One region of the Trichocoleus sp. DQ-A1 genome, then DNA from elsewhere that is predicted to be linked to it. Evidence: predicted binding sites of a transcription regulator. Region 1 holds the regulator's gene; the other holds the start of a gene.
The links. The regulator HrcA, encoded in region 1, represses chaperone genes, less so after heat shock. The targets are predictions, from matches to a motif close to ANTTAGCACTCNNNANTNNNGAGTGCTAANT.

Region 1 (10,680 bases):
GGCATAGTCACCTAGAGAGTCATGAACCAGTCCTATCCCTCCTAGCGCCAATGCCTCGCCTTTTCGGTTTTTGATGTTCCGGTAGATTAAGAGTGACTGTTCCAAAGACTGTAATGCCGCTGCCCATTGACTGGTAAAATACTGCCCAGCTCCTTGTTTACGTAGGCGATCTGCTTGAGTCTCATAAACCATGTCGATCTTTTCTAGGACCAACTCCTCGCCTCGGCGGTCTTTGAGTTCCTGGTAGATCAAGAGTGCCTGTTGCCAAGACTGTAATGCCGCTTCCTGTTGATTGGCAAGATACTGGTCAAATGCTTGCCCATCCAGTCGCTCTGCTTCCGCTTTCCTTGCATTTGGGGTTTGAGCCAACGCTTGGGGTGCTGTTAAGGGTGCTGGAAGATTGGCAACTGGTGTCACGCCATTGGCAACAAGCATGGCGAATAGCATCAGTCCGATTTTTGGGCGTCGCATGGCTGGGTCAACAGGTGTAGATGTGCGGCAGTAGCTACACTGTCATAGCCCAGACACAAAGATACTGTCCAGCGATCGCGGCTGTAACGAAGAGCGGATGCTAGATATTAAGACTTGCATTAGTGGCGGGATAGCGATCGCTATCCCGCGATTACCAATTAAGCATTCCAAATGCCGGAACCATCCACATCTAACGGTAGGAAAACCGTCATGACCTCACCTTGCTGGGGTCGTTGCCGTACAATCAGTTTTCCTCCTAACGCTTGGAAGAGATTTTTGGTGACGTTGAGATTGAGGCTCAAACATCCGGTTTCTGGCTGAAACATCAATAGCTGACCAATTGACTTGCACGTTGGTGGGTTGTTGTCTGCGGCTAGCGAGTTGCCGCTTTCGTCAGGTTGGTTTTGAGACTGGAGTTGCAATTTTAGCTGGTCTCCGGCGGGTGTCACCTCCACCTGAATATGACCGCCTGCGGGGATGCTGCGAGTGAAGTTTTCAATTAACCCAGTTAGTACCTGATCCAGCATGGCGGGATTACTGACAACAGCGGGGAGCTTTTGCGGTAATACCACCTCTAGGGTTAAGTTGCGACGATTTGCTTGTTTTTGCCAGCGAGGAATGCTGTTTTGGAAGACCTGCGCTACCGACATCGCAGTCAGGTGAACGGGCGAGCGCTTAACGGTTTCTGTTTCTAATTCCACCGCCCGGAAAAACAACTCCATGCGGTCAATTTGCTCGGTACACTCGCGATCGATCGCTTCCAAACGCCTGATGATGTCCGGTGCTAATTCGTTGCGGCGCTTCAGCAACAGCCGCGTTAAGGTGCGTATGGTACTCAGGGGCGTCCGTACTTCGTGGGCAAACGCTTGAAGTAATTCCACATCATTAGAATTTTGAATTTTAAATTTTGAATTTTCAATTAATTTAGGATTCAAAATTGGCAGTTCGGAATTATCTTCTAGCTCTTTACCTTTTGCTTCTTGCCCACACCCAAGACGGGATAAATCGGCGTCTTTCCGATCGCCTCTGATTTCTTCGGGCAAATGTTTCAACAGCAACCGGCTAAATTGCATAACGGTTCGATAATCGGGCGCTTGGGGTGCAAAGCGTTCGACTAAAGTTTCTAACTGACTCACTTGATGAAGGCTAGTCAGCAACAAGCGCGATCGCAAAGTTTGCCACGCTTGCTCCACCACTTGCGGATCAAAAGAATATTGGAAAGCTGGGGCACCTGTAATATCTTCTCCAACAACCATCACCAAACTAAACCGTGGTGTAAAAATTACGCAAAACTGTTCGCTTGTTAAGGGATCGGCAGGGATTAACGGGAAGTTGGAAGTGGATTGAGGTTCGTTTTCCTTTTGCTGAGTTGTTGCGGGAGGCAGCAGAAATGGCATTAATGCCAGAGGATTAAATCGCTCTGCTGTAAAAATTCCGGTATGAACGCGAGTCATTACCGCTGGGTGGCTCAGAACCGGCACAGGACCCGCTAAAACTAAGCCCAAGGTTTGTGGCGCATCAGGTTTAGCAGGTTCTAGAACTTGCAGCAACAATTGTTCCAAGGCAGCGATCGCTCCACACCACTCCCGCGAGGCACGGGCGTACTCTCGTGCCGTCCGGCTGGCAGGGCGCAATCCATGCGCTTTTTCTGCTGTCTGCTCTACAGAAGGCATAACAGAATTTGCCCCAGTTTGTTCGCTGTGTTCGCTCTGGGCTAATATTTCACTGATGGTTGGTAGTAACCACTTTTTTTGCACAAAGATCCACCCCTTTAACGGCAATCAACTGGCGGTGCGTCTTTAAACTACTTCTGATTATGAGCGTACCGATAGTTGCCCTCTATCGGTGGTGGTATAACCGAACGAATCAGTGGCAATTCCCGCGCTCTGTTCGGAAAAATTTCTCAGGGTCATCGGGGCAGAATCTCCCCATTCATGCTCTAGGAGCCGGTTCTCCCTGATAAAGGTCCGTTAATCTCTTGGCAACTCCTCTCCTTATAAAAGTAAGTTCATAAAAGATAAGTTCTTTCCCCTTCCCCGAAACAGAAGCAGCTTCGGGGTTAAGTTTACTGTATAAGACAAACTATAAGTGTCTTTCCACTCATGCTAAGGGGCAAGGAATAAAGGCATACAAAAAAATGAGCAAAAACCAAAAAGAGTTTTTCGTCAAAAAAACTGATGCAAAAAATGCATTAGGGTCAGACAGAAGAACATCTTTTACCCATCTGTTGATAGAGGAAATTTTACATCTCCAGGCTGATGAAAAGTGTAGAAAAAAACAGAAAGATAAGCAAAGTGCATAAATAAAAAATTGATTCTGTATTTGTGCTGACGGAAGTTATTGAATACTTCTAGGAGGAAAAAAATGACCCTCGACCAAAACAAGCGAGCTGTCGGCGTATTTTCTACACCTGAACAGGCGGAATATGCGCTCAACGAGCTTAGGGACTCTGGTTTTGCCATGAACACAGTTTCTGTGGTGGCACGGGATAGCACTCGGCAAGATGAGGTAGCTGGTGCTGAAGTCAACCCTTACGGAGGCGGCAATGAAGCCGGTGGGGGTGCAGCGGCGGGTGCCTTAGCAGGCGGTGCGGTCGGCGGTTTAGTTGGCGTCCTAGGAGCCTTAAGTGCGTTGGCAGTTCCGGGATTTGGTCCGGTTATCGCAGGAGGTGCGATCGCTTCTATTCTGGGAGATGCTTTAATCGGGGGTGCGGTTGGCGCTGCGACAGGTGGCATTGTCGGCACACTGATGGGTTTAGGAATTCCTGAAGAACAAGCCAAAGTTTACAACCACCGAGTCTCCCAAGGAGATTATTTAGTAATTGTCGAGGGTACGCAAGACGAAATTAATCGTGCTGAATCGATTTTGAACCGGCAAGGTATTCAGCATTGGGGTGTCTACAATGTGACTGGGGTTTCGGCGGTTCCTGACAATTATGGCGCTTCTTCCTCAACCCCCTTCGATCCGATCAGCAGCACGTATCCTTCCCCATTGGGACTCGATCCCCTGGCGACGGGTTATTCCTCTTCGTTAGGAATGAATCCGCTGGGTGCCGCCTCTCCCATCACCTATGTTCCTACAGAAGATAATGTCAATGACAGCGATTTCAGCCGACACAAGCGAGCCGTTGGTGCCTTTGTCAGCCGTCGGGATACGGAAGATGCACTTCACGAGCTGAGTAATTCTGGCTTTCCGATGAGTAAAGTTTCCGTCGTTGCCAGAGATGCAGACCCCCAGGATCAAATCGCTGGCGTTGAAATGAGCGATCGCGTTGATGACAATAACGTTGATGAAAGCGCAACCACAGGGGCGATCGCAGGGGGTGCTTTAGGCGGTCTGACGGGCCTATTACTCGGTTTGGGTGTATTGGCGATTCCCGGAGTTGGCCCGATTTTGTTGGCTGGTGCTACCGCAACTGCGATCGCAACCACCCTGGCGGGGAGTGGAATCGGCGCAGCCGCAGGTGGCTTGATTGGCGCACTGCTGGGTTTGGGAATTCCTGAAGATCGAGCGCAAGTTTATAACAATCTTGTGGCTCGCGGTGATTATCTGGTTATGGTAGATGGCACCGAAGACGATATCGAACGTGCCGAATCAGTTCTGAGCAATCGCGGCATTCAAGAGTGGGCTATCTACGATGTACCGCCTTCTACAACTTCGAGAACCGATTCCACTAACCGCATCATCGAACCTCAGGAGAATCTGACGGCTGTGAATGAGATTAAGTCTCAGGATAACGTGACCCAAGTAAGCGATCGCGTTACCATCGTTGACCATCGGCAATAGTTTTTCCACCTGGAACCCCACCCCCAACCCTCCCCGCTTACGGGGACGGGAACTGGAGCCGCAGGCGATGGCAGGGAGGGGTTCTTATATTACGGGGAATCAACCAGGCTGAATATTACCCATTAACGCCTCCACCAATCGTTGAAGATGGGCAGTTTCATGGGTTGCCATTACCGAGAGCCGAATTCGACTCGTAGGCACCGTGGGAGGACGAATCGCTGGGGCGAAAATGCCGGATGTTTTTAGTTGATGTCCCATTTTTAGCGCTGCTTCTGCACTTTCCAAGGGAAAGCAGAGAATGGGTGATTCAGAAGGCAGTAATTGTAGTGGTAACTTCTGGGCAATCTGCTGTTTGAGAAAATTGACATTACGCCACAGACTAGCGAGGCGTTCCGGTTCTTTTTGGATGATGCGAACTGCTTCCAATGCCGCAGCGGTATCAGCGGGTGAAAGAGCCGTGGTATAAATCCAACTAGGTGCCCGATTCCGCAAAAAGTCAATCACAGCCGAGTTGCCTGCGACATATCCACCCAAACTGCCTAAAGCTTTGCTGAGGGTGCCGATTTGAATTAACGGGACGTTGCTACAGCGAAAATGTTCTACACACCCAGCACCCGTTGCTCCGAGTACCCCTGTGGCATGAGCTTCATCAACGAGCAGCATACAGCTAAATTCCTCCGCCAGCTTTAACAGTCCCGGTAAGGGGCACAAATCGCCGTCCATACTGAAGACGCTGTCTGTAAGAATCAAGCATCGACGGTATTTTTCCCGGTGTAAATTCAGTTGGGTTTTTAACTCCTCAACATTGCAGTGAGGGTATTCAATAACCATTGCACCACTAAGAATTGCCCCATTTTTCAGACTGGAGTGATTGTACCCATCAGACACAATCAGGTCGCGTTTTCCGACTAAAGCCGCGATCGCTCCCAAGTTTGCCAGATATCCAGAACTAAAAACTAAGGCATCTTCAGTTTGTTTGAGGGATGCGATCGCTTTTTCCAATTCCCGATGCAGTTCCCGATGTCCGCTGAGTAACCGAGAACCCGTGCTACCCGTGCCAAATGTCTGAGTAGCCGCTACTGCGGCTTGGATGAGGCGTTCATCCCCCGCGAGTCCCAAGTAATCATTACTGGCAAAATTGATGACTTCACGCCCCTCCAGCAACACCGTCGCACCCGGACGACTAGCGATCGCTTGCACCGACCGATACCAATCTGCGCGGTGAATGGTGGCGAGGGATTGCTCTACCCAAGCGTAAGGATTCGTTGGCATTTCGATCGGTTATCGCACCTTTAACTTGCCTGTATAGCAGTTCTCACTTTGTTGCAACACACTCCTAACCTCACCCCCAATCCCCTCTCTCCACTTTTCGGTGAGGGGACAGTATTGAACCTCTTCCTGCTTGAGGGGAGGGGTAGGGGTGGGGTTAAACGGTACTGCATCCAAACGAGAATTGCTATAAAAGAAAATACCGGAAAAGTGGCAATTATGCTTCTCTCCTCCTAGACAAGCTACAGCGCGTCTCTACATTTTCTCCTGGAACAACTCGCAAGCTAAGCTGTCAAATTAGACGATTGAAAGCTGACCTCAGCACTTGATTCGGGTAAAGATGGACGCAGGCAAAGATAAGCAAGTGGTCCCAATAAAGGTACTAGCGCCACCGCCCAGAAAATTCGAGCATCCTTTATGTCCCGACGAGCCATATCATCGTCAAACAGTGACGTTAATGGAAACACCAGGCACATCAGACAAAAATCCAAACTGATGAGGTGAACGAATTCCCTGGTTTTAAACTGTTGAATATAATCTCCCCAATCTCCAGCAAATATTGCGTAGGCAAGTAAGCCAATCGTTGTTAACAGTAGGAAAATTCCTGTCCAACGGGAATCTAGAATTTTTAGTAATTTATCCTTCGGTCCAGAAAATTCTTGATTTGATTTTCGGAAAATTAAATAGGGGATCAAGCAAATCACACCCGTTCCATTTGCCCCAATGAAAGAAGGCCATGAGCGAAACGGTTGCGTTGTGCCATCAGCAAACATCAGACAAGCATAAATCATAGGCCAAACGCCCATGAGCCAGAAGATAGCCACAAGAATTGCATTCACATCTGCCAACTGGAATGTTAACAACTTCCAAACCAGCGAAAACGTCTCTGGTTGAGCAAGTGGATCTAACCATACGGTATAGACAAGAAATGTAATCCATATCAAGAACAAGGCAATTTTTCTGCCCATAATCTTGACCCATAACTTTATACATCAATTATTTAACTTTAAAAGTCAGATAACAGCACTTACCTCCGTCTTAAGTCACACCAACTTGCATTCAAAAGAAAGCCACAGCCTCTCCTTTCTTTCCTCCGCGTCCTCTGCGACCTCCGCGGTTTGTTCTCTCCTGAAAACCTCGAAAATTGTTCACACTCGTGTAGTGTTCGCAACAGACTCTGGTGCTGAACCAGCACCGGCTTCTGGTAAAGGTGGACGAATACAGAGATAGGCAAGGGGTCCCAGCAGAGGAACCAGCGATACTGCCCAAAAAACTGGGGGAATATTGAACCCTCGACGCGCCATATCATCGCCGAGAACGCTCGGAAACAACAGACAGAACATGCAAAAAGCCAAACTCATGCCATTGACAAAGCGATCGCTTTGGAATTGTTGAATAAACCCTGCCCAATCACCCGCAAGCAAGCCAAATGCTAGCAAGAAAAGCGTGCTGAAATTGAGGATAATACCCGTCCAGCGAGAATCAAAAACTTTCAGCAAGGTATCCTTTTGCCCGGAAAACTCTTGATTCGGTTCCCTCAATGCTAAATAAGGTATTAGGCTAATCACTCCCGTTCCCGCTGAACCCAAAGCAAAAGGCCAGAAACGAATCTTTTGCATCCTCCCATCGACGAACAAAAGACAGCTATAGATGAGTATCCAGATGCCAATCAGGGAAAATATAGAAAGGATAATTGGGTTGACCTGGGTCCACTGACCCGTCAATATATTTTTAATGAGCCTCAGTGTGTCTGGCGTAATTGGTGGTGCCAGCAGCAAAACATAGGAGATAAATCCAGCCCATAATAACCAAAGTGCTGTTTTTCTAGCCATATTTCCATCAAATTTTAATTTCTAGATTGTGCGGGTTGCCGTTCCGTGGAGAAAGCTTCGGCATTAGTTTCTGGTAAGGGAGGACGCAGGCAAAGATAAGCTAAAGCCCCAAACAAAGGAATCAGCACTACTATCCAAAAAAGTGTAGAATTCTTGATTCCCCGACGCGCCATATCATCTCCCAGAAGTGCGGGAAATATTAACCACAGCAGGCAGAAATCCAAACTCATGACATGAACGAAGCGATTTGTCTGGAACTGCTGAATATAATCTGCCCAATTCCCGCCCAATAAGCCATATACAACCAAACTCCCAGCACCGAATGTTAGCAAAAAACCAAGCCACCGGGAATCGAGTATTTTTAGAAATAAATTCTTTTCTCCGTGAAATTCCTGGTTGGGTTCTCGCAGTGCTAAATAAGGTAGCAAAGCAAACGCTCCGACTCCAAAAGAGAACGCCGAAAAAGGCCAAGCTTTTACCTTTTGCTGTTTGCCATCAATCAACATTAGGCAGGCGTAAATCATCGGTACGATGCCCAGCAGATTGAATAGAGCGACAACTAGGGGGTTAATCCCCGTCCATTGACCTGTAGAGAGATTTTTTATCAGTTCAAAAGTGCCTGGTTGTTCAGGAGGCGCTAATAGAAAGGCATAGGTAATAAATGCTGCCCAAAGCGACCAAAAGCCAACTTTTCTAACCATATCAATGAAAAATGAAAAGTAAAAATTAGAGCTAATCGAAATTAGCCATATTTATCGTTCGTGGTTCGTAGTGAACGGCTACCCAATAGCTAATCGCGATTAGCTATTGGGTAGCCGTTTTCTAAATTAAGCGGGTTGCGTAAGAGCATCAGAGAGATAATCGGCGGCAGCTTCAACGAGTGCGATCGCATTTTCGTACACCATCCGCGTTGGCCCCAAAACCCCCACACTTCCCACGGGTACTGAACCCTGCTGGTAAGTTGCAGAAATCAGCGTACAGGTACGCATCGGTTCTAAAGGATTTTCCGAACCAATCCGCACCGTCACCCGCGAACCAGAAGGTACATCTGAGATAGCCGTGACATCTGGTCTAGGCCATTCAAAGATTAAAGGCCACAGCTGGTCTTGTTCCTCTTCCAATAGGTGTATAAGCGTCTGCACTTGCTGTAACTCGGAAAATTCTGGCTGACGCAATACTTCAGCGACGCCGCGAACCATAATTGGGGTTATGGCAGGTTGAGAAGTGCGACGGATCAAGTCGGAGAGCAGATTTCGCAAAGAATCGACATATCGTTGAAATTCTCGGTCTAGTTCGCTCCAGTCTAAAGTTACCAATTCACTGAGCGATCGCCCCCGCAAGTGGCTATTCAGAAAATTCGATAAAATTTGCAACTCCCGATCTACAATTTCTGCGTCCGGTTGCTCATCCTCCGATTCTGAGAGCGGTAACTCCATTAAGACGCTAGTCGTCTCATAAGAATCCGTCACCACAATCAGCATCACCCTTCCCGGATCGAGCTGCACCAGTTGCAAATGCCGCAAACGATTAGTCCGAGTCTGCGGCATCGTGATCAGGGTAATATAACCGCTGAGCGTTGCCAGAATTTGCGCTGCACCCCGCAACACAGTCTCGAAACTCTGATGTTCCAAGTTCAAACGGTCTGTGAATAACTGCTCTACCTGACGCCCCAAGGCTTCAGAAGGCTTAATTAATTGATCGACATAAATTCGATAGCCAGAGTCAGAGGGAACCCGTCCAGCCGAGGTATGGGGTTGATAGAGCAACCCCGCTTTCTCTAAGACGCCCATTGCATTGCGAATCGTCGCTGGACTGACGCACAGATTATACTCGTCTACCAAAGCTTTTGAGCCGACTGGCTCAGCCGTCGCAATATAGTGACGGACAGTTGCCCAGAGAATACGTTGTTGACGGTCAGTCAGACTTACTTGCCTAGCCATTTAAACGAAAGCCGAATTGGATAGGGTTTTAAAAACAATTGGAAATTCCTGGACTTCTGATGATGAATTTCTCAGTAAGTCCGGCGCTCTTGTCAAGCAAGCAGCCGATTAAAATAGGATAGGTTAAAACAGAATAGCAGATGCTGCCTTCTGCCTGCCGGTTCGCCACACCCAGCCAGTAGAAGCATAACAGCCGCCGAACTCCAACCTTAGACATATCATGACGATCGATCGCAGAGTTAGGACATTATCGCTACCCGTAACTCTAGAGTCCACAGTCTCTATCAGGATTGTCTGTAGTCTACTCGACTGCATTGAAGTTTGTCAGCCAAAACCTCTAAATACTTATTTCGCTAGTAAAAATTAAAACAATATCGTGAACCGTATTTAATTAAAAAATCTAGCCCCAGCCTTTGTCCTTAGTAGGGAAGAAAGAGAATTCTTGTCCTCTTGTTGCAGGAAAGGGGTTGGGGAAGAGGTTTCAGCTTCAAGATAGTTTTGCACTGGGATCGTTAGTATTGGGAAATCGTCGGATCAACTCGGAGCGAGTAGGCATCGATGCCACCAGCAACATTTTTGACATTGGTGAAGCCTTGCATTTGGAGCCACTGGCACATCTGAGCCGAACGGATGCCATGATGGCAGAGGACCAACGTCTCGGCGTGCGGATCGAACTGGGCGTGGATTTGGTCAGCCCAGTCGGCAAATTCCGACAAAGGGAGGTTTTCAAAACCCTCAATGCTGGCGATCGCAACTTCCTGTGGTTCTCGCACATCCACCAATTGCAGACTCTCAGGGGAATCGGCAAGACGGCTGGCAAGTTCTTCTACGCTAATCTGGGGAATATCTTGGCGAAAAGATTGAGCAGACATGAGGTTGTGCAACGCTGGAGATTAACTAAGATTTTAATAGTTGGCAGTCCGATGAGCTGAAATAATAGGTTCTGGCATCGGGATTAGTGTTCTTAGCTGAATCGCGCTCACCCAAGGTCTACATTTCACCATGAAGCGACGCTCGTTTTTCTACGTTCTGGCAGCTGGCGTTTTAGTGCTGCTGTTAATTGGTGCCGGTGGCTTTTACTGGCTGAGGGCAAACAGTCCTCTCGCCCTTCTAGGGGGTGGGGAGGTGACGAACCCATCTGCCACCATATTTGTGCCGAAAAAGGCACCCGTAATGGTGTCATTGCTTGTGAATCCAGATCGGTTGGAAGGGTTGCGGCAGGCTGTAGCGCGTCCCGCGAACCGCAAGCGATCGCGTGCAGAACTCAACCAATTTAAACAAAGCTTACTCGCGAACACGGATCTGGACTATCGCCGAGATATCCAACCCTGGCTGGGGGATGAAATCACGCTGGCTCTCACCAGCTTAGATATCGATCGCAC
Region 2 (10,680 bases), on a different contig from region 1:
TCTCTGGTGGGACTTACGGCATGGTTGTCGGTCACGTAGCCCCAGAGGCGGCTGTAGGAGGCGCGATCGCTCTCGTTGAAGAAGGCGATACCATTACAATTGATGCACGCGATCGCCTGTTACACCTTCATGTACCCGATGAAGAGCTAGAGCGTCGTCGCGCTGCTTGGCAACCGCCTAAACCGCGTTATACAACTGGCGTACTGGCAAAATATGCCAAGTTAGTTTCTTCTAGCAGTGTCGGTGCCGTGACGGATTTAGATTTGGGTTGAAAACAGTCTTTAACTGTTAGATAAACCAAAAAATGAAGTATAAAAGAAGAACCCTGAAGTTTCTCTTTATACTTCATTTTTTTATAACTTTTAACGCAGATTAACAATAATGAACAGCGATAAACTTCCTCCTGGTAGGATGGGGTTGCCGGTGCTTGGCGAAACACTCGCGTTTGTGTTCGACCCCAAATTTATCGAAAAGCGCTATCAGCAATATGGCTCTATCTTTAAGAGTCATGTTATTGGCAAACCTACGGTTTTTATGGTGGGGCCAGAGGCAGCTGAATTTGTTCTCTCCAGCCACATGGATTGTTTCTCGTGGCGCGAAGGGTGGCCCAACAATTTTAAAATGCTGCTGGGCGAATCACTATTTGTGCAAGATGGTGAGGAGCATCGGAGAAATCGCCGCCTGATGATGCCAGCTTTGCATGGCGCAGCGTTAGGAAACTACGTTGCCACAATGGAGTCGATTACGCAAAGCTATCTCGAAAAATGGCAGCAGAAACAAGAATTTACCTGGTTTGATGAATTCAAACTGCTAACGTTTGATATTGCCAGTCAATTATTGTTGGGTACGAATCCGGGACCAGAAGCGGTACGGTTGAGCCAGTTGTTTACAAGACTAACAAATGGGCTATTTGCCATCAATCCGCTGCCTTTACCGTTTACACAGTTTGGGAAAGCGATCGCGGCTCGTAACGAAATCTTAGAACATTTGAGCAAAGTGGTACGCGATCGCCAGCAACATCCGACTAAAGACGTTCTCAGCCTTTTATTACAAGCCAAAGATGAAGACGGTAACAGCATGAGCGAAAAGGAAATCCGCGCCCAAGCGATGCTGTTACTCTTCGCTGGGCATGAAACGACCACTTCAATGCTGACTTGGTTGTGCCTGGAGTTAAGCCGTCACCCAGAGGTTCTGCAACGCGCCAGGGAAGAACAGCAGCAGCTTACAGCTAGGGGAGGGGTGAATTTAGAACAATTAGGGCAAATGCCTTATCTAGACCAAATTCTCTGCGAGACTGAACGACTGCATCAGCCCGTCGGAGGTGGTTTTCGCGGTGTCGTCAAACCATTTGAGTTTAATGGCTTTCAAGTTCCATCTGGGTGGCAGGCGGTGTATTCGATTATCGGGACTCATCGACTATCAACGGTTTACCCCGAACCAGAGCGTTTCGATCCAGATCGCTTCAGCCCCCAAAGGCAAGAACACAAGCAGCGTCCTTTTAGTTTAATTGGTTTCGGCGGTGGGCCGAGAATTTGTATTGGGATAGCATTTGCGAAAATGGAGATGAAAATTGTAGCCGCCCACTTACTACGCAGTTATCAATGGGAACTATTCCCGAATCAACGCCTGGATTCAGTAGAAATTCCCACCAGCCACCCAAGAGATAGGCTGCGGGTTCGGTTTCAACCGTTGCAAGTGTTGTGTGAAAAATAGGTGTGATGAGATCGCTCTGGTTCGGGAAAGCGATCTCATCACAATTGAGAAACCAAAGGCTCTATAAGAACAAACGCAGCAAAAAGCGTTTAGCTCTGGTGGTGTTATGTCTAATCCAATTCAAACAGCGATCGCTTCTTCTATCAATGAGTGGCTGCAAGCTCACCCCTCCGTCTTGCGGCTACTTCAGGTATTCATCTGGGGGACGAATCACCCAATTGTCAGCTTAGTTATTTTGTTGTTCGTGGTAGCGATCGCTGGAAGCTTAATCAAAGCAGTTGGTCGCTTAATTGAAACAACTAGCTTATCAATCTTGAAAGCTCCTTTTAAGCTAATTCAGCTCTTATTTGGAGTTAGTTTTCAATCAATATCAAAGTTTGGAGGCTTAGCTTTCAAACAGTTAACAGGTGCCAAGAATGCTGAACTCCCAGCTTTACCGGATTCAAATTCTCTATCTACTCAGCAAGATAAACAGCAACGACTGGCAGAGATTTCCTCTAGGCTAGAAGCGATTCAACAAGAGCAGAACGAGCTGTTACAAGAAGTGGCAGCTATTCTCAATTCAAACAAAATTGATATAGAAGTTTGAAAGAAGCGTTGGTAAAACTAAACATCGCATTTTTTATTTAAAAATACACTATCACAATTTCTGCTGCTCCATTTTTATGACAACTTTTATTACTAGATAAAAAACTACTTTGTCTTACCTATAATCCAATTTTAGTAGAGTTTTCCCGGCTTATTCATATTCCCATTATTATCAAAAACAGTATCAATATTTAAACCAAAATGGTTTACAAACCGTTTTATAAACGACTCCTCTACCGCAGCTTTGCTTTCTTCTTTATTTATAACTTTACTGTATTGAAGTATTGGATCACTCACTGGAGATCCCAATTCATAACCGTTCCAGGTTTTTCTCCCTGAATATAAACGCATATAAGTTGTATTCGTCATCACAGCAGTTATTAACATATCCTTAAAGGTTAGCCCATCATTCCATATATTTATTAAACCCTCGATTTGATTGCTCAGACTCTCTGCCATATCTTTATAAAATAAAATCTTTGTTGAAGGATTATGCAGCAAATTTTGATGGTGAGTATGGTCAGAATCTACTTCTAGAACATTTTCTAAGCAAACCATAAATTCACAGTGACCATTCCTAAAAACTTGAATTTTATGAGCTGATCCCTCTTTTATATTTCTTAAGTCTTGATTGACAACTCCATATTCATTAGGGCTTGTATGATAGTGGTTAACAGTTATTTCAGAATATGAGATGTAGTCTAATAATTTTAAACTATTGATTGAATTGAGTAAAGCTCTGTTTAGGGGATTAATTGCATCATCATTAGATATGTTGAGCGGTGTTATACTAACTATAATCCATACATAATTTTCTGCAAATTTAGCCCATTCTTTTTTCTGGGTCTCTATAAAACTTGAATTATCAATTCGCTCAACGAAAATTCTATTTTGAGCTAGTTGTGTAGAAACCCAATTTTCATGTTCCCTCTTTATTTGCTTCAATTTATCCACCGTCCATTCTTCTGGATTGGAATCAATTAAAGTATGGTGTGTTGGGCATAACAGTATCAAATTAGAGTATTCATCCCTTTCCTCACAGGTAAGATAGCTATTACCACGAGGCCCATTTGGTGATTCAGCAACTATATGAGCCATTTCCCCCAGCGAACTTTCTGCACTATCCGGCGTTAGCTCAATTTTACAACCAGGAAAAGCGCACCGATTTCCCGAACGACCCCAAAGTATTTTCACATCTTTTGTTTTCATATTTCTTTTCACTTGAAATTGCTCTTGTTTTAATCATATCAACCAAACTAAGGTGTTGTTTGGCAGGAAACAACACCTTAGTTTGGATAAAAAAAATGGTGGCATAAAAATTATTTAGTTGAGGTGTCCTGCTTTTGCTAAAGCGCATCAACAAATTAATTTAGTATCTATAAAAAAGCCGTCTCTTCTATAGAGACGGCTTAAATAATTTTGAATCTTGTTACCATTGGAGCAAATTATAAATTGCTCCAACAATCGTTAAAACGATTAGTAGTCGAAGTCGCCGCCCATGCCAGCGCCAGCACCCGCAGGAGCGCCATCTTTCGGCTCAGGCTTGTCAACCACGATACACTCGGTTGTCAGCACCATGCCAGCGATAGAAGCGGCATTTTGCAGAGCGGAACGAGTCACCTTGGCAGGGTCAACGATACCGGCTTCAAACATATCGACGAACTCATTCGTTGCAGCGTTGTAGCCGACGTTGAAGTCCTTCTCTTTGACGCGCTCAGCGATGACAGCGCCATTCTGACCGGCGTTTTCAGCGATCCGCTTCAGAGGAGCAGCCAAAGCACGAGAAACAATCATCGCACCTGTCAGCTCTTCATTCTTCAGGTTAGCGGTAGCCCACTCTTCCAACTGGGGAGTCAGGTGAGCCAAGGTTGTACCACCGCCAGGAACGATCCCTTCTTCCACAGCAGCTTTAGTAGCGTTGATGGCATCTTCCAGACGCAGCTTCTTGTCCTTCATTTCGGTTTCGGTCGCAGCGCCCACTTTGACGACGGCGACGCCACCAGCCAGTTTAGCTAGACGCTCTTGCAGCTTCTCGCGGTCGTAGGAAGAATCGGTTTCGTCCATTTGACGGCGGATTTGCTCGCAACGAGACTTCACAGCAGCTTCGTTGCCTTCGGCGACAATTGTGGTGTTGTCCTTGGTGATGTTGATGCGGCGAGCTTTGCCCAGCATTTCTAACCGGGTGCTTTCTAGCTTCAGACCAGCATCTTCGGTGATCAGCTGACCACCAGTGAGAACGGCAATGTCTTCTAGCATTGCTTTACGGCGATCGCCAAAACCAGGAGCCTTAACAGCAGCCACGTTCAGCACACCCCGCAGGCGGTTAACCACTAGGGTTGCCAGTGCTTCTTTCTCGATGTCCTCAGCGATAATGATCAGAGGACGACCAGCACGAGCGACTTGCTCCAGAACGGGCACTAAGTCTTGGACAAGCGTGATTTTCTTATCGGTCAGCAGGATGAAAGGCTCTTCCAGAACCGCTTCCATCCGCTCCATGTCGGTAGCGAAGTAGGGAGAGATGTAGCCTTTGTCAAAGCGCATCCCTTCGGTGATTTCTAGTTCGGTGGTCATGGACTTCCCTTCTTCTAGAGAGATGACGCCTTCTTTGCCCACCTTATCCATCGCTTCAGCGATCATCCGACCAACTTCTTCGTCGTTACCAGCAGAGATGGTTCCAACTTGAGCGATCGCTTTGGAATCTTCTACTTGTTTGGCGTGTTCGGCAATTCTTTCCACCAGGAAGCCAGTAGCTTTGTCAATCCCGCGCTTCAGAGAAATTGCATTTGCACCCGCAGCAACGTTTCTCAAGCCCTCTTTTACGATTGCGTGAGCGAGAACGGTTGCAGTCGTGGTGCCATCACCAGCAGCATCATTGGTCTTAGAAGCAGCTTGACGAATTAAGGAGACACCCGTGTTTTCAACGTGATCTTCTAATTCAATTTCTTTGGCAATGGTGACACCATCATTCACGATTTGCGGTGCGCCAAACTTCTTCTCTAGTACCACGTTGCGGCCTTTAGGGCCGAGGGTGACAGCCACTGCTTCAGCTAGGATGTCCATCCCTTTTTCCAGGGCGCGACGAGCGTTTTCGTTGTAAATAATGCGCTTAGCCATAGTTCCTCAGTTGTTTTGAGTTTTGAGTTTTGAGTTTTGAAGGAGTGTTGAGCGTTGAGTTTTGAGTGTTGAGTTAAGCAGATGTTTTTAACTCGGAACTCTCAACTCAGAACTCATAACTTTATGAAACGACTGCTAAAATGTCCTTCTCTGAGAGCAGAACGTACTCTTCTGTGCCGAGTTTGATGTCTGTGCCAGCGTACTTGGAGTAGAGAACCTTGTCGCCCACAGAGACTTCCAACTCAACACGAGTGCCTTTGTCATCGCGCTTGCCAGGTCCCACAGCGACGACTTCCCCTACTTGAGGCTTTTCTTTGGCATTATCAGGAAGAAGAATTCCACCAGCGGTTTTCTCTTCAGCAGCGCTCACTTTCACAAAAACGCGATCGCCCAGCGGCTTAACAGTGGATACGCTTAGAGATACAGCTGCCATACAAACTTCGCTCCTATTACAGGTTTGACTCAAGACACACGATTCGTTCGTTGAGAATTAGCACTCTCAACCTCTGAGTGCTAATTTAGCCCAACCAGTGTGCGATCGCAACAAAATTCTTTGTACGGGTTCCCGAACTTATCCGGTTGTCGGAAGACTTTAGTAGAAATGCTTAAGACACAAAGATAGCTTTAGTCATTGGGATGGCATAGCGCGATCGCACTCAATCTGCTAAAAAAAATTGGAACCGCTAAAATCTCCTAAAAAACGGATATCTCGCTTCTTCCAAGGAAATCAAATAAATAATGACTGAAAACACAGTGGCTGAGTCTAGCCCTGAAATTCCTGAAACTTGTCAATCATCAGACCCAAACGCTCTCGCCGCTTGTGTGCAGACCTTGGGACTGAATCAAATTCAGCGCCATGTCTTCATCTGTGCCGATCCAACCTTACCCCAGTGTTGCTCCAAGGAAACCAGTTTAGAATCTTGGAATTACTTGAAAAAGCGACTTAAAGAGCTAAAACTAGACAAGCCTTCCGACAAAAGCCCTCTTTGCATTTTCCGCACCAAAGCAAACTGTCTGCGAGTTTGCTCCCAAGGCCCAATTCTAGTCGTTTACCCAGATGGTGTTTGGTATCGTGGAGCGACTCCTGAAGTCATTGAGCGGATTATCCAAGAACATCTGATTGGCAACAAAATTGTGCAAGAATACGCTTTCTTAGTTCATCCACTACCAAAACCCTATACAGTAACATAGTAGCTACGTTATATTCTTCCGTGTACCTACTAGATTTTCGTCGTTGTGACCCATGTCAGTGACTATAATTTTCTAAAAAGAGATTATAGGAATTGCCTAGACTTAGTAGGAGTCGGTGCAGCAGGGTGCTGAAAAAAACGTAAACTATACGTACAAAACGGTTTAAATTTTCACAATTCCAGGCTTGGCGAGTGGCACAGCATGAAAGACACCAGTATAAGAGATAACAAACGACTGTTGCTGATTGATGACGACCCCAACCTGATTTTGCTGGTCAAGGACTACCTGGAATTTCGGGGGTACGAAGTCATCACCGCTGAAAATGGTCGGGAAGCACTGGAAGTTCTAGAGCATGATATTCCTGACATGATTATCTGTGATGTCATGATGCCAGAGATGGACGGAATTGCCCTTGTGCAACACGTCAGAGAAGATCCCCGCATCAGCTGGATTCCAGTTCTATTCCTCTCAGCGAAAGGTCAAAGCCAAGACCGAGTCAAGGGTCTCAATACTGGGGCAGATGTCTACATGGTCAAGCCCTTTGAGCCTGAAGAATTGGTGGCGCAAGTGGAATCTTCTCTTAAGCAGGCCACTCGCCTAATTCATCATCCAGCTAGAGGAACTGAAGGAGGGTCGAAACTCCAGGTACCTGACACTGTAGAATTAACCCCGACCGAGCTGAAAGTAGTTCAGTTTGTGGCAAGAGGTATGGCAAATCGAGAAATTGCTGAGCAGATGAACGTCTCTCAGCGCACGATTGAGAGCCACGTATCCAATATGTTAGGTAAAACGAATCTCCATAACCGCACGGAGTTAGCTCGTTGGGCGATTGAGAGTAATATGGCTTAACAAATAAAAAGGCAAAATTAATAATTGAAATTATTAATTTTGCCTTTTTAAATTTTCGTTACCACCCATCTTGTTCGCTGTCAGATTTGCCCCACAGTTCTAGATCCAGTTCATTCAAATAAGTTAAGGCGCTTTGAAGTTGGCGAGTCGATCCTGAGAGTTCTAGGTCAAACCAGCCATCATCTCTAGCGTTGGCTCCTAAAAGGGCAGCAGCAATATTAACTGTGACACCGTGGTGAGAGACTAGTCGTGAGATGATTGGATCTTCCTGATATTCCTTGGGAATGCGGATTCTGACACGCATTTTAGTAGGTCTGTTATCTTCGTGCCCAGTCGTAGATTGAGCTGGTTTTGATGTATTTACAGGCAAGTCATTTGTACTATACATAGTCTTCAATTCCTCCTATTCAACATCTTTAATACTGGTTTTACGCTCTAGAATTTCTTTCAAGACCAGGGTCACTAACGCGAGTGCCCCAAGTAGAACGGCGGCTGAGAAAGATGCTTGAGTCTGGTATTGCTTATAAGCTTCCTCCACAAACAACGGCAAAGTTTGAGTTTTGCCCGCAATATTGCCAGATACAACCGAGACGGCACCAAACTCGCCCATGACTCTGGCGTTGGTCAAAATGACGCCGTAGAGGAGACCCCAGCGAATATTTGGCAGAGTGACGCGCCAGAAGATTTGCCAGTCAGTTGCACCCAACGTTTTAGCCGCTTCTTCTTGATCTGAACCAGCTTCTTCCAAAACGGGAATCACTTCACGGGCAACGAAGGGCATCGTAATAAAAGCACTCGCCAATATCATTGCAGGCGCGGCGAAAATAATTTTTATGTTTGCCGCCGCTAGCAGTGGACCAAACCAACCGTTGCGTCCATAGAGCAGCACGATCATCAGTCCAGCGACGACTGGGGATACGGCAAAGGGGATGTCTAGAAGGCTGATCAGAAAGGTTCGACCCCGGAATCGATGTCGTGCGACCACCCACGCTGCACAGAGTCCAAACACGACATTCATCGGTACGACAACCAGGGCGATCAAGATAGTCAGCTTTACGGCATGGAGAAAATGGGGTTCCGTCATATTGTGGATAAACGGGCCAAACCCTCCCTTAAATGCTTGCACAAAGACGTTGATAGCTGGAATGAACAAAATCACAGCCAAGTAAGCGATCGCTACCCCGATCAAAACAACTTTTACCCAGCTTTTTTCCTTCTGGTTTGGGGAGACTTGAGGAGTTTTTAATTCTGGATTAAAAGACTTCCCTGCTACATTAGAGTTCATACTTTCGTCCCCACGCTTGCAAAACATTAATTACGATTAGAACTAACAGCGAAATTACTAATAAAACAGTCCCAATCACTGTTGCTCCAGAATAGTCATACTGTTCCAATCGCTGAATAATCAACACGGATGCGATTAAGTCCTTAAAAGGTACATTCGCCGCCACAATTACGACCGAACCGTATTCTCCAACAGCACGCGCAAATCCCAACGCTACACCCGTTAAAATCGCTGGCATTAAAGGTGGCAAAACAACTCGCCAAAATGTCTGAAATTTAGAGGCTCCCAAAGACCAAGCGGCTTCTTCGACTTCATGCTCCATTTCTTGCAATACAGGCTGTAAGGTTCGCACGACAAATGGCAAGGAGATAAACACCATCGCCACCCCCACTCCCAAGCGCGTGAATGCCACCTTAATTCCCAAAGGTGCTAGCAGGGAACCAATCCAGCCGTTATCGCTGTAGACCGTTGCCAGTGTCAAACCCGCGACTGAGGTAGGCAGTGCAAAGGGCAAATCAATGGCTGCATCAATGAACCGTTTGAATGGGAACTCATAGCGAACCAAAACCCAAGCAATTAACACGCCAAACACCCCATTCAGCAGTGCCGCAATGAAGGCTGTGATGAAGGTAACATCGTAGGTTGCAAGAGCAATGGGACTGGTGGCAATTCTCCAAAAATCAATCGGTTTTTCTGTACTTGCTTTCAACACAAGGGCAGACACTGGCAGGATGAGCATGATGGTGAGATACCCCAAGGTAATCCGCCAAGGCCAGGACATACTGCTTATCTGGCGAAATGGGTTTTTCCAAACAGAAGTTTGTTGAGGAGGAGCCGATACAGCCATAGAAAAGTATCCAGTATTAAAGAATGATGAAATTCGGTAATTGTTCTCGGTTTTAATTGTGGCTAATTGCTAATGAATCCTAGTCTTTTCTTGGTTGATAATGACGCAATTAGCAATTAGCTCTTAGTCAGTCTTTATCTACTGCTAGCTTGAATTTTGTCAAAAATTGTTCCGTCATCAAAAAATTTCTTCTGGATCTCGTCCCAGCCCCCCAAATCTTGAGCGGTGAAGAGAGTTTTAACTGGGGCATACTGCTTCGCGACTTCTTCCCCTACTGTTGGATCAACGGGTCGGAATCCCACTTTGGCAAATTCTCGTTGGGCTTCTGGGGTATATAGAAACTTGACAAACGCTTCTGCAATTTCTCTCGTGCCGTGTTTGTCAACGTTTTTGTCCACAACGGCGACCGGGCTGTCGATGGAGATGTTCGTATCGGGCACGACATAAGGAAGTTTCTGACCGTTTTGCCCAGCCAATACTACTTCGTTTTCATAGTTGATTAAGACATCTCCCTGTCCTTGCTTGAAAAAGACATCACTGGCTTCGCGGGCGTCTCTCGGTAGCACGGGGACATTCTTGTAAACTTTGGTGACTAATTCTTGGGCTTTGGCATCGTCACCGCCGGTTCTGGTCACTGAACCCCATAAACCTAAGAAGTTCCAGCGAGCGCCACCAGAAGTTTTGGGGTTAGCTGTAATGACTTGCACGCCATCTTTGGCTAAGTCTGTCCAGGTTTTAATTCCTTTGGGATTGCCCTCGCGAGTAACCAGTGCTGCAACAGATTTGGTTACAATTGCACCATTCGGTGCTTCTTTCTCCCAACCAGCTTCAATTAACCCGGCTTTCTCAAGCTTCTCGGTATCAAGAGCCAGGGCCAGGTTTACAACGTCCGCCTCTAAACCATCGATTACGGCACGGGTTTGGGAGCCAGATCCACCATAGCTTTGGTTGAAGGTAACGTTTTGGTTGCGTTCCTGTTTCCACTTAGCGGTGAACTGGGGAATAATTTTTTCGTAAGCAGCGCGAGTCACCGCGTAGGAGACGAGGGTTACTTGTGCATCGCCGGTTTTTGCCGCTGGGCTGGCACCACCTG

Region 2: a site for HrcA is predicted at 5,904-5,934, ahead of groES (co-chaperone GroES). Genes of this name have one in related genera too.

The regions. Positions count from the first base shown of each region.
Region 1 covers NZ_JAMPKE010000005.1:177,531-188,210, reverse strand. Annotated here, with positions in the region: gene NDI33_RS07800 (CHAT domain-containing tetratricopeptide repeat protein) at 1-471, opposite strand, end outside; gene NDI33_RS07795 (HAMP domain-containing sensor histidine kinase) at 630-2,228, opposite strand; gene NDI33_RS07790 (hypothetical protein) at 2,609-2,773, shown strand; gene NDI33_RS07785 (general stress protein) at 2,836-4,257, shown strand; gene bioF (8-amino-7-oxononanoate synthase) at 4,357-5,529, opposite strand; gene NDI33_RS07775 (DUF2834 domain-containing protein) at 5,811-6,494, opposite strand; gene NDI33_RS07770 (hypothetical protein) at 6,675-7,358, opposite strand; gene NDI33_RS07765 (DUF2834 domain-containing protein) at 7,373-8,059, opposite strand; gene hrcA (heat-inducible transcriptional repressor HrcA) at 8,186-9,298, opposite strand; gene NDI33_RS07755 (hypothetical protein) at 9,422-9,613, opposite strand; gene NDI33_RS07750 (rhodanese-like domain-containing protein) at 9,811-10,170, opposite strand; gene NDI33_RS07745 (DUF3352 domain-containing protein) at 10,301-10,680, shown strand, end outside.
Region 2 covers NZ_JAMPKE010000030.1:30,109-40,788, reverse strand. Annotated here, with positions in the region: gene ilvD (dihydroxy-acid dehydratase) at 1-272, shown strand, start outside; gene NDI33_RS21775 (cytochrome P450) at 382-1,713, shown strand; gene NDI33_RS21770 (hypothetical protein) at 1,820-2,302, shown strand; gene NDI33_RS21765 (HNH endonuclease) at 2,434-3,510, opposite strand; gene groL (chaperonin GroEL) at 3,778-5,415, opposite strand; gene groES (co-chaperone GroES) at 5,537-5,848, opposite strand; gene NDI33_RS21750 (ferredoxin) at 6,154-6,606, shown strand; gene NDI33_RS21745 (response regulator transcription factor) at 6,808-7,455, shown strand; gene NDI33_RS21740 (NIL domain-containing protein) at 7,514-7,759, opposite strand; gene cysW (sulfate ABC transporter permease subunit CysW) at 7,859-8,740, opposite strand; gene cysT (sulfate ABC transporter permease subunit CysT) at 8,730-9,587, opposite strand; gene NDI33_RS21725 (sulfate ABC transporter substrate-binding protein) at 9,722-10,680, opposite strand, start outside.